4 regions of the Streptomyces cadmiisoli genome follow, and region 1 is predicted to be linked to each of the others. Evidence: riboswitches for the same ligand, from Rfam matches in the RefSeq annotation. Region 1 holds a riboswitch; each other region holds the start of a gene.
The links. A riboswitch is a leader RNA that binds a small molecule or an ion and turns the genes downstream of it on or off. The one in region 1 is predicted to bind cobalamin.

Region 1 (2,191 bases):
CGGTGCCCTGCGCGAGGGCCTTGGCGAGGGTGACGATCTCGCCCGTCTTCTGCCGGGCGAAGGCCAGCCAGCGCAGGATCTGCGGCTCGATGTCCCGTTCCACGGCGGCGTCCAGGGGCACGTGCAGCAGGGAGCAGGAGGCCGCGACATCGACCCGCTCCGCCAGTCCCAGCAGCGTCCCGAGCGTGGACAGGGACTTCTCCAGGTCGTTGCCCCAGATGTTGCGGCCGTCGACCACACCGGCCACCAGCCGCCTGCCCGGCAGTCCGCCGGCGGCGGCCAGGTCGCCCAGATTGGCGGCGGCGGCCGCCGTGAAGTCCAGGGCGAGCCCGTCGACGGGGGTCCCCGCGAGCACGGGCAGCGCGTCCCCCAGCCGGTCGAAGTACGAGGCGACCAGCAGTTTCGGCCGGTCGGTGAGGGCACCGAGGGCGCGGTAGGCGCGGTCCGCGGCGTTCAGTTCGGCCCGGGTGCGGTCCTGGACGAGCGCGGGTTCGTCGAGCTGCACCCATGCGGCGCCCGCCGCGCGCAGGTCGGCGAGGACCTCGGCGTACACGGGCAGCAGCCGGTCCAGGAGGGTGAGCGGGTCGAAGCCCGGGGCCACGCCGGGGGCGGCCTTGGCGAGGAGGAGGTAGGTGACCGGGCCGACCAGCACGGGGCGGGCGGTCAGGCCCAGGGCGAGGGCTTCCGTCAACTCCCCGACCTGCTTGGCCGGGTCGGCGGTGAACACCGTGTCCGGACCCAACTCCGGCACCAGGTAGTGGTAGTTGGTGTCGAACCACTTGGTCATCTCCAGCGGCGCCACGTCCTGGGTGCCGCGCGCCATGGCGAAGTAGCCGTCCAGGGCGTCCGCCTCGACGGCGGCCCGGTGGCGGGCGGGGACGGCGCCGACCATGACGGTGGTGTCCAGCACGTGGTCGTAGTAGGAGAAGTCACCGGTGGGCACTTCGTGGATGCCCGCCTCGGAGAGCTGCCGCCAGTTCCTGCGGCGCAGGTCGGCGGCGGTGGCGCGCAGGGTGCCGGCGGTGACGCGGCCCTTCCAGTAGCCCTCGATCGCCTTCTTCAGTTCCCGGTTCTGGCCCTGGCGGGGGTATCCGTACACGGTGGCCCGTGTCGCCGCGGCCGCGGACTCGGTGGTCACGGAGATCTCCTTCGCGAGATGAATCCCTGAGATCCCGGGGACGGGACGAGAGCGCGAAGGGGTGACGGACCCGGCGGAGCCGAAACGCGCGGCACGGCGCGTTCGTCCGCCTGGTGTGTACGCCGACCCGCCCTCGAGGTCACCGGGATGTCCGCGCGCGAGTGCTTCGCGCACGGGCAGTTGGCAGGTCTTCGGACTCGCGGGCCCGTCTCGTCGTACGACGTCGTACGAGACACCTAATGGCCGTCGCTTCCCAGGCCCTGTTCGTCGGGCCCAGTGCGTATGACGGCGGTCGTTCCCGCTCACCGCTGCGGGGCAGTCCCGGATTCCCACCGGGTTCCCTCTTGCGACGCATCCCGTCTGGCGGACGGGGCGAACCAGCTGCACGGGTCACCTTACGGCGCCGTCCGGGGGCATGCCCGTACCCGTTCGGCATTCGGATGGTGAGGTGGGCCACGCCGGACCATGTCCCGGTCCGTGCCGCGTCCTTGACGGCCGGGGCGGGCCCGGCGTCCGCGGCGGGGCGGGCGGCGGCCCGGGTCAGCTCTGCCGCGGGCTGATGTTCACCATCCAGGGGACGCCGAACCGGTCCGTGCACATACCGAACTCGTCGCCCCACATCTGCTTCTCCAGCGGGACGGACACCGAGGCGCCGGCGGACAGCTTCTCCCAGTGGCCGCGCAGCTCGGCGGCGTCGTCGCCGTTCAGGCAGACCGAGAAGTTGCTGCCCGGGATGTGCTCGGTGCCGGGCGGGTTGTCCGCGCCCATCAGGGTGAAGCCGCCCGGCGTCTCCAGCATGCCGTGCATGATCTTGCCGGAGTCGGAGGAGCCCGGTTGGCCGAAGTCGCCGTAGGTGTTCAGCGTCAGGGTGCCGCCGAAGACCTCCTGGTAGAACTCCAGCGCCTGCCGGGCGTCACCGTCGAAGCTGAGATAAGGGTTGAGACGCGAAGCCATGGAAACCTCCCGGACCGGCGGACCGTCATCTGCTGCGCACCGTAGCGCGGGCCACTGACAACGGCCCGTCGGGACGACCGCTCCGGCCGCTCGGGGTGC
Region 2 (2,191 bases), 4.0 Mb from region 1:
GGGTGACGAACGAGTTCAGCGACATGTTCTGCGCCTTGAACGGCGCCACCTTCACGCCGCGGCGCACCAGCCAGCGGCAGATCCCGGCGGTGACGACGCTCTTGCCGGCGTCGGAGGTGGTGCCGGCGACCAGCAGACCCCCACCACTCATGACGTACGCCCCTTTGTCAGCAGTCGCCCGGCGGCACAGGCGCCGAGCGCGAGCAGTGCGACGCGCCGGGACAGCCGTACCGCCCGCTCGACGTCGGTGACCCGGACGGCGCGCCCCGTCCCGTTGAGCACCGGCCGGTGTTCGACCCGGCCCGCGTAGGACAGCGTTCCGCCGAGCCGGACGCCGAGCGCACCCGCGAACGAGGCCTCCACCGGCCCGGCGTTCGGGCTGGGATGCCGGCCGGCGTCCGCGCGCCAGGCCCGTACGGCGCCCCGCGGATCGGGACCGGCCACCGTGGCGAGCCCGGCCGTCAGCCGGGCGCCGGGCCAGCCGGCCAGGTCGTCGAGGCGGGCCGAAGCCCACCCGTACCGCAGGTGCCGTGGCGACCTGTGCCCGACCATGGCGTCGAGGGTGTTCACCGCGCGGAAGCCGAGCAGCCCGGGCACTCCCGCCACCGCACCCCACACCAGCGCCCCGACGACGGCGTCGGAGGTGTTCTCGGCGACGGACTCCACGACCGCGCGGGCGATCCCGTCGGCGTCCAGCGCCTGCGGATCGCGCCCGCACAGATGCGGCAGCCGGCGCCGCGCGCCTTCGACGTCCCCCGCTTCCAGGGCACGCCCGACGGCGCGCGCCTCACGGGCGAGCGAGGTGCCCCCGACGACGGCCCAGGTGGCGACGCCGGTCAGCGCGACGGAAGCGACGGCGGAGGGACGCGCGGCCCGCCGGGCGAGGGCTCCGAGCGCCACGGCACCGCCGACGCACACGGCGGTGTGCACCGCCCCCCGTCCGCGGTGGTCCCGCCACAGCCGCCGTTCCACGGCGGCGGCGGCGCGCCCGAACAGGGCGACGGGATGGCCGCGGCGTGGATCGCCGAGAAGCAGATCCCCCAGAAGACCGGCGGTGGCGCCGTACGCGAAGACGCGATCGGCACGCACGCGGCTCAGCCGACCGTCGGCTCGGGCGGAACCCCGGTACTGAACCTCAACCTCGAACGGCAGCCGAGCATGGCGATATGTCCTCACTCAGGGTGTCCACGCCCTGGTTCGACGAGACCGGCGGTGAGAGTTCCTGGCTCCCGGGGGTTACTACCCCGGTCACAGTGGCGGGACCGCGCCGGATTCGCACCGGCTTCCTCTCTTGCCGCCGTACATGGCCCCGGAAGTCCACCATGGGGCCCGAAGGGCCGTCAACTTGCTGTTGACCTGCGACGGGACAGTGTGCCGCGTTCCACACCGCCCGGCACGGGCGCCTCTCGCGGCACCCCTTCAACACGCGCCCGGGCGTGCGGAGTTGCCGCGGTTCGATCCGGCGCCGGACATGTCGGCGCCCTGCCGGAACGATCCGAGGGGACGTTCCGGCAGGGCGCCGGCCGAGGCGGGACCTCGGCCGTGAACTGTGTGCGGGCCGTGTGTGGTCGGTGGACCATGCGCGGTCGGTGGACCGTGTGCGGTCGGTGGGCCGTGTGCGGTCGGTGGGCCCGGCCGGTCGCCCGGCCCGGCCGTCAGGCCACGATCAGGTAGATCCCGTAGGTCACCGCCGCCACACACGCCGCGAACGCCGCATACGCGCCGGTCACCGCGAGCGCGGCCGACTCACCGCGCTCCGCCGCCCGCTCGCGGTGCGACAGACCCGCGATGCCGAGGGTGAACAGGCCCACGAGGGCCACGGTGGCCACGAGGCTGACGCCGAAGACGGATCCGAGGGCCGCCCAGTCGATCTTCATGCTGCTTCCGATTCCTTCGTACCGGGGCTCAGACGCTCGCCCGGGAGGGCGCCGAGTCCGTGGCCGTGGACTGCGCGGGGATCGTCGCCGCGGCGTCGTCGGCCGCCGCGACCGGCGGGGGCGGGGTGACGGCGGCGATCGCCGTGGTCACCACGTCGGCCTGGTCCTCCGTGTCGTTGACGTTGGTGTGGTCGACGACCTCGCGCCGGGAGACCTTCCAGATCGCGGCGCTGGAGCCGACCAGGAAGATCGCCACGAGCGCGGTGCCCCAGCTGCCGAAGCCGGTCACCCACTCTGCGACGGCACCGACGAGC
Region 3 (2,191 bases), 730 kb from region 1:
ATGGACAAGACCGTCGCGATCAACTTCCAGCTGCTGGGCGGCATCTGGATCCTGCAGACCTTCCCGGCCCTGGTCGGCGGCCTGTTCACCCGCTGGTTCCACCGCTGGGCGCTGCTGGCCGGCTGGGCGGTCGGCATGCTCTACGGCACGGTCGCCGCGTACGGCGTCGCCTCGCCGACGCAGAAGCACTTCGGCGGCTCGTCGGCCGAGATCCCCGGCATCGGCGAGATCGGCTACATCGGTCTGACGGCGTTCGTGCTGAACCTCGTCGTCACGGTGGTCATGACCTTCGTCCTGCGGGCCGCCAAGGCCCCCGAGGGCGTCGACGAGACCAGCCCCTCGGACTACACGGCCGACGCGGGCGACCCGGGCGTGCAGAAGGAGCTGCCGCCGGCCGTGGCCGGCGCCTCGCACTGAGCGACTCCCCGACGGGCCGCCGGACGAAATCCGGCGGCCCGTTGCCGTACCCCTCGGGCACACTCGCCCCCATGGACATCGTGATCCGCCCGGCGGCGCCCGAGGAGTACGAGACACTCGGCGAGATCACCGCCCGGGCCTACCTCCAGGACGGCCTGCTCGACTTCGGGGAGAGCGACGCCTACCTCGGCGAGCTGAAGGACGTGGCCAAGCGGGCCGCCGCCGCGCAGGTCCTGGTCGCGGTGGCGGACGGCGCTCTCGTGGGCGGTGTGACCTTCGTGCCGTCCGGCGGCCCGATGGCGGACATCGCGGGTCCGGCGGAGGCCGAGATCCGTATGCTCGCCGTCGACCGCGAGGCCCGCGGGCGCGGCGCCGGGGAGAGCCTGGTGCGCGCCTGCGTCGACCGCGCGCGGGCCACGGAGGGCTGCGTACGCGTCGTGCTGTCGACCCAGCGGAGCATGCGCTCCGCCCACCGGATCTACGAACGGATGGGCTTCGTCCGCACACCCGAGCGGGACTGGAACCCTCTGCCGCAGCTCGACGGCATCACTCTCCTCACCTATCGGCTGACGCTCTGAAACCGGCGCGACACAACATCTGGGGGCGTCACCCGAACCCGGCACAAGATGTATGCTCATGCTCGCTGTCGCCGCAGGGGAATCCGGTGCGAATCCGGAACTGTCCCGCAACGGTGTACTCGTACACGTATGCCCGCATGCGTTCATACGAGCGTCAGTCCGAGGACCTGCCGACAGCGCGCCCGACCGTCCGGTTCGGGTGCCATGACGTCCGGGCCTCGTGGAATGGGTCGGTGGACGCGACGCCGCGTGCGCTCGTGAGCTGCCCCCTGCCCTCCGCAAGGCCCCGTGCCGAGCGAGGGAGAGCCCCACGTGACCATCGCGCCAGCCGAACCGGCTTCAGCGACTGAGGCGGCCCAGGAGCCCGACGGACCCGGTGCCGCACTGCTGCGCACGCTGACCGAGCTGACCGCCGACCTCCCCGACGCCGACGCCGGCCGGGTCGCCGCCGCCGCGCTGCGCGGCCGGTCCGCGCGGGCCGACGAGACGGAGTTGCGCGAGCTGGCCACGGAGGCCGCCGCCGGCCTCATCTCGGAGGACCCCGCCTACTCGCGGCTGGCCGCCCGGCTGCTGACCGTCTCCGTCGCCGCCGAGGCCGCCTCGCAGGGCGTCACCTCCTTCACCGGGTCCGTCGCCGTGGGCCACCGGGAAGGGCTCATCGCCGACCGGACCGCGGAGTTCGTGGGCCTGCACGGCGAGCGTCTCGACACGCTGATCGACACCGCGGGCGACGACCGGTTCGGCTACTTCGGACTGCGCACGCTGCACAGCCGCTACCTGCTGCGCCACCCGATCACCCGGCGGGTGATCGAGACGCCGCAGCACTTCATGCTGCGGGTGGCGTGCGGGCTCGCCGAGGACGACTCCAGCCGGTCCGTCGACGAAGTCGCGGCGCTCTACGGGCTCATGAGCCGCCTCGACTACCTGCCCTCCTCCCCCACGCTGTTCAACTCCGGCACGCGGCACCCCCAGATGTCGTCCTGCTACCTGCTGGACTCCCCCCTGGACGAGCTGGACTCGATCTACGACCGCTACCACCAGGTCGCGCGTCTGTCCAAGCACGCCGGCGGCATCGGGCTGTCGTACTCCCGCATCCGCTCCCGCGGCTCGCTGATCCGCGGCACGAACGGCCACTCCAACGGCATCGTCCCGTTCCTGAAGACGCTCGACGCCTCCGTCGCCGCCGTGAACCAGGG
Region 4 (2,191 bases), 650 kb from region 1:
GTGCTGGACGGGAAGCGGGCGACGGTGGCCCGGGCCATCACCCTCGTCGAGTCCACCCGGCCCCAGCACCGGGCGCTGGCCCAGGAGTTGCTGACCGAGCTGCTGCCGCACAGCGGCCGGGCCCGGCGGATCGGTGTCAGCGGTGTGCCGGGGGTGGGCAAGTCGACCTTCATCGACGCGTTCGGCACCCTGCTCACCTCGCTCGGCCACCGGGTCGCCGTCCTCGCCGTCGACCCCTCGTCGAGCCGTACGGGCGGCTCCATCCTGGGCGACAAGACCCGGATGGAGCGGCTGGCCGTGGACCCGGCGGCGTTCATCCGCCCCTCGCCCACCGCCGGCACGCTCGGCGGCGTCGCCAAGGCCACCCGCGAGTCGATCGTGGTGATGGAGGCGGCCGGGTACGACGTCGTGCTGGTGGAGACGGTCGGCGTCGGCCAGTCGGAGACCGCCGTCGCGAACATGGTCGACTCCTTCCTGCTGCTCACCCTGGCCCGCACCGGCGACCAGCTCCAGGGCATCAAGAAGGGCGTCCTGGAACTCGCCGACGTGATCGCCGTGAACAAGGCCGACGGGCCGCACGAGCGCGACGCGCGCGCCGCGGCCCGGGAGTTGTCCGGCGCCCTGCGCCTCATGCACGGCCGGGACGCCGCCTGGACCCCGCCCGTGCTGCACTGCAGCGCTCGTGAGTCGACCGGCCTGGACGCCGTGTGGGAACGGCTGGAGCAGCACCGCACGCTGCTGGAGTCCACGGGCCGGCTCGCCGCCAAGCGGCGCGACCAGCAGGTCGACTGGACCTGGTCGATGGTCCGCGACGAGCTGCTGGGCCGGCTGCACGCGGACCCGGCGGTGCGGGCGCTCGCGCCGGAACTCGAACAGCGGGTCAGGGACGGGGAGTTGACCGCGACCCTGGCGGCCGAACGCATTCTGGGGGCGTTCGGCGGGACCTGAGCGTCCCCCGTGGGACGGCGCGACGGCCGGGACGCGAGCGGGCGGGCACCGTCCGCACGCCGCCCGGGGCGCGCTTGTCCCGTCCCGGGATGAGCACTACTGTCACCACGCCTTGGTGCACGGGAAATCCGGTGTGAAACCGGTGCGGCCCTCGCCACTGTGATCGGGAAGTCCGGCTCCGGCCCTCAGGGGCAGCCACTGGGTCCTCGGACCCGGGAAGGCGGAGACCGGGCGGTGTCACCCGTCAGCCAGGAGACCGGCCAAGGCGCGTCGTACACCATCCACGAGGTGCTGGAGAGGGTCTGCTGAGCCATGCACATAGCCGAGGGTTTTCTTCCTCCGGCGCACGCGGTCGCCTGGAGCGTCGCGTCGGCGCCGTTCGTCGTCCACGGAGTCCGGTCACTCACCCGTGAGGTCAAGGAGCACCCCGAGAGCACACTGCTCCTCGGTGCCTCCGGGGCCTTCACGTTCGTCCTGTCCGCGCTGAAACTGCCGTCCGTGACCGGGAGCTGCTCGCATCCCACCGGCACCGGGCTGGGCGCGATCCTGTTCCGGCCGCCGGTCATGGCGGTGCTGGGCACCATCACCCTGCTGTTCCAGGCGCTGCTGCTCGCGCACGGCGGCCTGACCACGCTCGGCGCCAACGTCTTCTCGATGGCGATCGTCGGGCCGTGGGCCGGGTACGGGATGTACCGGCTGCTGCGGCGGTACGACGTGCCGCTGATGGTCGCGGTGTTCTTCGGAGCGTTCGTCGCCGACCTGTCCACGTACTGCGTCACCAGCGTGCAGCTGGCGCTCGCCTTCCCCGACCCGGGCAGCGGATTCCTGGGCGCACTCGGCAAGTTCGGCACCATCTTCGCCGTCACCCAGATCCCGCTCGCGGTCAGCGAGGGCCTGCTCACGGTGCTCGTGATGCGGCTGCTGGTGCAGTCGAGCAGCGGTGAGCTGACCCGGCTCGGCGTCCTGGTCACCCGGAAGGCCGGCACCGAGGCGGTGGCCCGGTGAACCGGAACACGAAGATCAACGCCCTGCTGCTGCTCGTGGTGGCCGCGCTCGCGGTGCTGCCGCTGGCCCTCGGCCTCGGCGACCACAAGGAGGAGCCGTTCACCGGCGCCGACGCCCAGGCGGAGACGGCGATCACCGAACTCGAACCGGACTACGAACCCTGGTTCACGCCCTTGTACGAACCGCCGTCCGGCGAGATCGAGTCGGCGCTGTTCGCCCTACAGGCGGCCATCGGCGC

Region 2: linked by a shared signal. The riboswitch ahead of DN051_RS29300 (cobalamin biosynthesis protein) and the one ahead of metE (5-methyltetrahydropteroyltriglutamate--homocysteine S-methyltransferase) in region 1 are both predicted to bind cobalamin.
Region 3: linked by a shared signal. The riboswitch ahead of DN051_RS14250 (ribonucleoside-diphosphate reductase subunit alpha) and the one ahead of metE (5-methyltetrahydropteroyltriglutamate--homocysteine S-methyltransferase) in region 1 are both predicted to bind cobalamin.
Region 4: linked by a shared signal. The riboswitch ahead of DN051_RS13870 (energy-coupling factor ABC transporter permease) and the one ahead of metE (5-methyltetrahydropteroyltriglutamate--homocysteine S-methyltransferase) in region 1 are both predicted to bind cobalamin.

What each region holds. Positions count from the first base shown of each region.
Region 1 covers NZ_CP030073.1:2,657,556-2,659,746, reverse strand. Annotated here, with positions in the region: gene metE (5-methyltetrahydropteroyltriglutamate--homocysteine S-methyltransferase) at 1-1,138, opposite strand, end outside; cobalamin riboswitch at 1,304-1,535, opposite strand; gene DN051_RS11130 (VOC family protein) at 1,679-2,092, opposite strand.
Region 2 covers NZ_CP030073.1:6,683,271-6,685,461, forward strand. Annotated here, with positions in the region: gene DN051_RS29295 (cobyric acid synthase) at 1-151, opposite strand, end outside; gene DN051_RS29300 (cobalamin biosynthesis protein) at 148-1,089, opposite strand; cobalamin riboswitch at 1,198-1,337, opposite strand; gene DN051_RS29305 (hypothetical protein) at 1,656-1,877, opposite strand; gene DN051_RS29310 (inorganic phosphate transporter) at 1,906-2,191, opposite strand, start outside.
Region 3 covers NZ_CP030073.1:3,387,017-3,389,207, forward strand. Annotated here, with positions in the region: gene mctP (monocarboxylate uptake permease MctP) at 1-417, shown strand, start outside; gene DN051_RS14245 (GNAT family N-acetyltransferase) at 489-995, shown strand; cobalamin riboswitch at 1,048-1,184, shown strand; gene DN051_RS14250 (ribonucleoside-diphosphate reductase subunit alpha) at 1,308-2,191, shown strand, end outside.
Region 4 covers NZ_CP030073.1:3,309,838-3,312,028, forward strand. Annotated here, with positions in the region: gene meaB (methylmalonyl Co-A mutase-associated GTPase MeaB) at 1-948, shown strand, start outside; cobalamin riboswitch at 1,045-1,227, shown strand; gene DN051_RS13870 (energy-coupling factor ABC transporter permease) at 1,261-1,953, shown strand; gene DN051_RS13875 (energy-coupling factor ABC transporter substrate-binding protein) at 1,950-2,191, shown strand, end outside.